Regions from separate parts of the Streptomyces sp. NPDC051051 genome, predicted to be linked through region 1. Evidence: riboswitches for the same ligand, from Rfam matches in the RefSeq annotation. Region 1 holds a riboswitch; the other holds the start of a gene.
The links. A riboswitch is a leader RNA that binds a small molecule or an ion and turns the genes downstream of it on or off. The one in region 1 is predicted to bind S-adenosylmethionine.
Positions count from the first base shown of each region.

Region 2: another riboswitch for S-adenosylmethionine. It lies ahead of AB0N31_RS00650 (putative leader peptide); the one in region 1 lies ahead of thrC (threonine synthase).

Region 1 is NZ_JBFBCB010000043.1:35,752-39,081, reverse strand. Features, by position in the region: gene AB0N31_RS27785 (MoaD/ThiS family protein) at 1-101, opposite strand, end outside; gene thrC (threonine synthase) at 98-1,381, opposite strand; SAM riboswitch class I at 1,400-1,570, opposite strand; gene AB0N31_RS27775 (glucosyl-3-phosphoglycerate synthase) at 1,740-2,684, shown strand; gene AB0N31_RS27770 (trehalose-6-phosphate synthase) at 2,816-3,330, shown strand, end outside.
Region 2 is NZ_JBFBCB010000001.1:131,024-134,353, reverse strand. Features, by position in the region: gene AB0N31_RS00655 (sulfite exporter TauE/SafE family protein) at 725-1,510, opposite strand; SAM riboswitch class IV at 2,077-2,186, shown strand; gene AB0N31_RS00650 (putative leader peptide) at 2,214-2,336, shown strand; gene AB0N31_RS00645 (ABC transporter substrate-binding protein) at 2,520-3,330, shown strand, end outside.

The DNA of each region.
Region 1 (3,330 bases):
TCGGTGATGACCTCGCCGAGGGTCGCGCCCTCGGCCGGGACCTCGGCCTTGCCACCGGTGTAGGTGCGCAGGATGGTCGGGATGCGGACGGTCACGCTCATGCGAGGCCAGCCTCTCGGAAGGAGTCCAGGTTGGGGCGGATGGTGGCGGTCAGACCGGTGCCGGCCACCGCGTCGAGGGTCTTGAGGCCGTCGCCCGTGTTGAGGACGACGGTGGTCTTCGTCGGGTCCAGGAGACCGTTCTCGATCAGCTTCCTGGTCACACCGACCGTCACGCCGCCGGCGGTCTCCGCGAAGATGCCCTCGGTCTGCGCCAGCAGCTTGATCGCGTCGACCACCTGCTCGTCGTTCACGTCCTCCACCGCGCCACCGGTACGGCGCGCGATGTCCAGGACGTAGGGCCCGTCCGCCGGGTTGCCGATGGCGAGGGACTTGGCGATGGTGTCCGGCTTCTGCGGCCGGACCACGTCATGCCCCGCCTTGTAGGCGACGGACACCGGCGAGCAGCCCTCGGCCTGCGCACCGAAGATCTTGTACGGCCCGTCCTCGACGAGGCCGAGCTTGATCAGTTCCTGCAGCCCCTTGTCGATCTTCGTGAGCTGCGAGCCGGAGGCGATCGGCACGACGAGCTGGTCGGGGAGCCGCCAGCCGAGCTGCTCGCAGATCTCGTACGCCAGCGTCTTGGAGCCCTCGGCGTAGTACGGCCGCAGGTTGACGTTGACGAAGCCCCAGCCCTCGCCGGCCGGGTCGCCGATCAGCTCGGAGCAGAAGCGGTTCACGTCGTCGTAGTTGCCCTCGATGCCGACGAGTTCGCCGCCGTAGATCGCGGCCATGACGACCTTGCCCTGCTCCAGGTCGTGCGGGATGAACACGCAGGAGCGGAAACCGGCGCGGGCGGCGGCGGCGCCGACGGCACCGGCCAGGTTGCCCGTGGAGGAGCAGGAGAGGGTGGTGAAGCCGAAGGCGCGGGCGGCCTCGATGGCCTGGGCGACGACGCGGTCCTTGAAGGAGTGCGTCGGGTTGCCGGAGTCGTCCTTGACGAACAGCTTGCCGGCGTCGACGCCCAGCTCGCGGGCCAGGTTGTCGGCCTGGACGAGCTTGGTCCAGCCGGGGTTGATGTTCGGCTTCTCCGCCACGTCGGCCGGGACGGGCAGCAGCGGCGCGTAGCGCCAGATGTTCGCGGGGCCCGCCTCGATGCGCTTGCGGAGCTCCTCGGTCTCGTAGGACGAGAAGTCGTACGCGATCTCGAGCGGGCCGAAACACTCCTCGCAGGCGAAGACCGGGCCGAGGGGCACGCGGTGTCCGCACTCGCGGCAGGAGAGCGCCGTGGCGGGACCGAGATCGACGGAGTTCGTGGTGCTTGCAACTGTCTGCGCAGCCATGTGAGGCGAGGCCCTTTCTCCTCATCTTCCTCACGACGCATCTCGCCGTGAGACGGATTTGGCACCTTCCCTAGCCGGGAGCCTCGCCACATCGACGTGACGCGTGGGCGGTCACGCCTGGCGGCGCGCGCGGCTGGAGGGTTGCCGGGGCTTCATCGGGCCGTATCCCTCTGCCCCTCTGGATGAGCGGTATGAAGTTGTGAACAGCGGCCACCTCGGACATGCGATGGTCATCCGCGTTGTTCAAGACTGTAACCGAAGGCCAGGACAGTTGAGACAGACGTCCGAACCGCGAGATGGATCACACGGTCACCCCGCGTGCACCGCGTGTGATCACGACAGTGAGGAGCCGCAGACCGTGCTGAAAGAAGCTGAAGCCTGGCTGGCCACCCGCTCCTGGTCCGTGACCGACCGCCCGCTGCACCGCGTCCTGGCCGCGAAGCGCGCCTCGGGCCAGTCGGTGTCCGTGGTGCTGCCCGCCCTGAACGAGGAGGAGACGGTCGGTGACATCGTCGCGGTCATCCGCCACGACCTGATGCGGCAGGTGCCCCTCGTCGACGAGATCGTCGTCGTCGACTCGGGCTCCACCGACCGCACGTCGCAGGTCGCCGCGGCGGCCGGGGCGCGCGTCGTCCACCGGGACGAGATCCTGCCCCGGATACCGGCCGTGCCGGGCAAGGGCGAGGTGCTGTGGCGGTCGCTGCTCGTGACGACCGGGGACATCGTCTGTTTCGTCGACGCCGACCTCAAGGAGTTCTCCTCCGACTTCGTCTCGGGGATCGTGGGCCCGCTGCTCACCGAGCCCGGCGTGGACCTGGTCAAGGCGATGTACGACCGCCCGCTGGGCGGCGCTGCGGGCCAGGGCGGCCGGGTCACCGAACTCATGGCCCGCCCCCTGCTCAACATGCACTGGCCGCAGCTGGCCGGCTTCGTGCAGCCGCTCGGCGGCGAGTACGCGGCCCGCCGCAGCCTGCTGGAACAGCTCCCGTTCCCCGTCGGCTACGGCGTGGAGCTGGGCATGCTCGTCGACGCCCTGCACCTGGTCGGCCTGGACGCCCTCGCCCAGGTCGACGTCGGCGTCCGCAAGCACCGCCACCAGGACGGGCAGGCACTCGGCAGGATGGCGGCGGCGATCTACCGCACCGCGCAGCTCCGGCTGGCCCGCGGGCACCTGATCCGCCCCGCCCTCACCCAGTTCGAGCGGAGCGCGGACGGCTTCGAGCCGCGCACCTACTCCGTGGACACCGAGGAACGGCCGCCGATGGCGGAGATCGCCGAGTACGCGGAACGCAAGGTCGCCTGACGGGCCGTGGGTGCGGCCGGCCGGACACGACCGCACCACCCGGTCCGGCGGCCGTACACGGCCGGACATGACCCGGCCACGGACCGCATCCGTACGTTTGAGCGTTTACGGACCGGGCTAGGTTGTGGCGTATGGCTTCCACGCGTGCTGCTGTTGCTGAGGGTGCTCAGGTGCTGGTCGCGTCCAACCGCGGCCCGGTCTCCTACCAGGTGCGCGAGGACGGTTCGCTGCACGCCAGAAGGGGCGGCGGCGGACTGGTCTCGGGCCTGTCGGCGATCGGGCCGGACGCGGGCGCCCTGTGGGTGTGCTCGGTGCTCTCCGACGACGACCGCGAGGCGGTGCGGCGCGGGGTCGGCGAGGACGGCGTCCGGATGCTCGACATCCCGGCCGACGTGCACGCCGACGCGTACAACGGCATCGCCAACTCCGTGCTCTGGTTCATCCACCACCTGCTGTACCAGACCCCGCTGGAGCCCGTCTTCGACGCGGAGTTCCGGCGCCAGTGGGCGTCGTACGAGACGTACAACCGCGCGTTCGCGGAGGCGCTCGCTGAGGAGGCCGGCCAGGGCGCGGCGGTCCTGGTGCAGGACTACCACCTCTGTCTGGTCCCGGGCATGCTCCGCGAGCTGCGGCCCGACCTGCGCAT
Region 2 (3,330 bases), on a different contig from region 1:
ACGCGGCCGAGGCGCGGCCATGCGGCCGTCCCGTCAGCTGCGTGCATCGCTGTCACCATCACTTCTCCGGCCCTCAGGCATCTCGGTCTGCGTCGCAAGTTAGGCATGCCCCGAAAAGAATGTCAATGCAAGTGACCACCAAGTGAGACCGCACCCGCGGCCTTCTCGACGGCCGCACGGAACGCACCGAAATCAGCGCGGCCGGTCATGAACGTCACTGCCCACGGCGCGAGTTCGCCCCGCTCATGCGGTCAGCGGCCCCGGCACGGTGGGGCAGGCGTGGTCTCGCGTCCCGCCAGCCCCGGAGGCGGGAAATGGCCCTGGAACGGCTTGACGAGGCGCCTGCGCAGCCCGCAGCCACCCGTCTCCTCCTTCAGGCATCTTCGCGGCGGTCGCACCCCGAGGCCGCGCTGGAGGCGTACGCGGCCGAACGACCGTCAGTGACTGCGGCGTTGGCGGGCCGTCGCTGGCGGGAGGACCTGCGTGCGGTCCCCCTTTCCTCGCCCGACCACTCCACACCCGGCGCACAGCACCGGCTCCGCGGAGGCGGGCATCACGCCCACGGCGGAGCCGGCCGCGCTGTGCGCGCAGGAGACGGCCCCCGGCCGCACGTGTTCCACGGTGTGCCGGCCCGGTCCGCCGCGCGGGGAGCGACAGCCCGGGTTCGCCGTCAGTGGCTGTCCCCCCTGCGGCCTTCGGCGGGGGACCCCGCCCGTCGCGGGGGTCAGCTGAGCGTGTCGATCGCGTAGAGGGCGCCGAGGGCGGTGGCGAGGGTGCCCAGCAGCAGACGGAGGAGTGTTTCGGGCAGACGGGGCTGGAGGCGGGCACCCAGGTAGCTGCCGATGAGGCCGCCGAGGCCGCAGGCCAGGCCGAGGGACCAGTCGGGGGCGATGCTGCCGGTTCGGGCCAGGGACAGCAACGCGTAGGTGGAGGCTCCGACGACGGACGTGGCGAAGGTGGAGGCGAGCGCGGCGGGGGCGACCTTGGCGACAGGGACCCCGCGGCCGGCCAGGACGGGGCCGAGGATTGAGCCACCGCCGATGCCGTAGATCCCGCCCACGACCCCGACGGCGAGCGCGAGGCCGGTGACCGTCCGGGGCGCGGGCTCGGGGCGCGGGCTCTCCAAGCGCGCGGGGCGGAGTGTCCCGGTGATCAGCCAGATGCCGAGCGGCAGCATCAGGGCGGCGATCAGGAGCCGGAAGACGTGTGGGCCCGGCAGGGCGAAGACGCGGATGACCGCGCCGAGAACCACGCCGGGGAGCGTGCCCGTCACCAGCCGGCGGACGAGCGGGCCTCGCAGGGCACCGGCACGCCGGTAGCGCAGGAGGGCACCTGGCCCTGCTACGACGTTGTAGAGAAGGTTCGTGGGGGTGACGGCCGGGTCGGGGACAGCGAACACGCTCAGTTGCACCGGCAGCAGGAAGACGGCCCCGGACACCCCGACCGGGGCGGTCACCACGGCGATCAGCAGCCCGACCACGACGCCGACCGCTCCCAGTCCCCACTCCACCCGGTTCCCCCTGCGCGTACGCCAGCCGATGCGGACCCCGACTCGTGCCCCGCGGAGAGCGTAGAGCGCCTCGCCGACGTGACGGCGATGAGGCCGATGTCGGTCGTGGCCGGGCGGCGGCCGCCGCCGTGGACGGGGTCACCGGTGTCGGCGACCGGGCCCGACCGCGGTACGGGCATCGAGCTCCCTTCCCTTGCCGCAGCCGAGTTCGTGCCGGTACCCGCCGGGCAGGCCGGACTCGTCGAGTCCCGCCGCATCGCGGAAGCACGAGCCGGAAGGGACCGCGGTCACCGGTGGTGCGACGAACAGCACGTCGGCCGGTCAGTACGCCTCACGCCGCAAGCAGGTCTGGCAGTTGTCCCGTCGCGCGATCACAGGAACACCGTCGGGGCCCTGCCGAACACGCACGCCGGGCACACCCCGCCGCACCGGTCGCATGCGATGCGGCGGTCACCTTCGACGATCTCGATCACGCGGCCCGGCCTCCTGCGATCACCGACCGACGCGGCTCGGACTGCGGCCGGCTCCATTGACGGATCACGGCGGCGATCGGTAAAGTTTCAAGTGGCATTGAGTGTCAGCGTGAAGCCCTGGCTTGCTGACCGGCAACCCTCCGACGCGGTGGGGTGCTCCAGGTGAAAGCCCGGCCGGGTCGCCCACCCGGCAAGCGCGTGGCCCCGTGGCAGGGCCTGGACCTGGAGGAATGAGCGTGCGGCACAGCAGCGTCTCGAGTCCCTCCAGCACGGCCGTGGCGGCTCTCTCCCGATTCTCCCGCCGACGCCACATCGACCTGCAGCGCATCACCACTTGCCTGTGTCGTGGCTGACCGAGTCCCGTCGGCTGTCCGAGGACGTTCACCGCTGGCTCTGACGCCCGCAGCAACCTCCTGATCTTTTCCCGCCCTACGCCCTTTGACCGTGTCGCTCTTCCCCGGGGGCGACACCGTCCATGCCTCTCCATGTCCGCACGGAAACGTGCGTGACGGCTTTCGAGTAGGAGAAATCATTCCGTGATATCGCATCCAAATTCCCGCACTGCCCGACGGGCGGCACTGACCGCACTCCTGACAACCAGTGTGCTGCTGACCGCATGCTCGTCCGGCAGCGGCAGCGGTTCGAGCAACGACAGCGGCCAGGCCAGGTCCGGCGGCACACTGACCTTCGCGGTGGGTTCCGACGCCGGCTGCGTGGATCCGCAGCAGGTCGCCAGCAACGACACCGTCTACTCGCTGCGCCAGGTGGTCGACTCCCTGACCGACCAGGACCCCAGGACCGGCAAGATCGTGCCGTGGCTGGCGAAGAGCTGGGACATCAGCCCGGACGCGACGACCTTCACCTTCCACCTCAGATCCGGTGTCACCTTCAGCGACGGGACGCCGCTGACCGCGCAGGTGGTCAAGGACAACTTCGACGCGGTACCGAAGCTGGGCGCCCTGGGGGGCCTGGCCCAGGGGTACCTGAGCGGCGTGGAAAGCACCTCCGTGGTCGACCCGCTCACTGTGCGGGTGAAGTTCAAGCAGCCCAACGCCCAGTTCCTGCAGGCCACTTCCACGTTCTCACTGGGCATCGAGTCGTCGGCGAGCGTGAAGAGGTCCCCGCAGCAGAAGTGCAGCCGGGGAATCGCCGGCAGCGGCCCGTTCACGCTGAAGCAGTACGTGCAGAACCAGTCGATCACCTTGGCCAAGCGCGCCGATTACGACTGGGGTTCCTCGCTGTGGACCAAGAAGGGCGCGGCGTACCTCGACAAGCTGGTGTTCAAGGTGGTGCCCGAGGCAGGGGTGCGCACCGGCAGCCTCCAGTCCGGTCAGGTGGACGCGATCA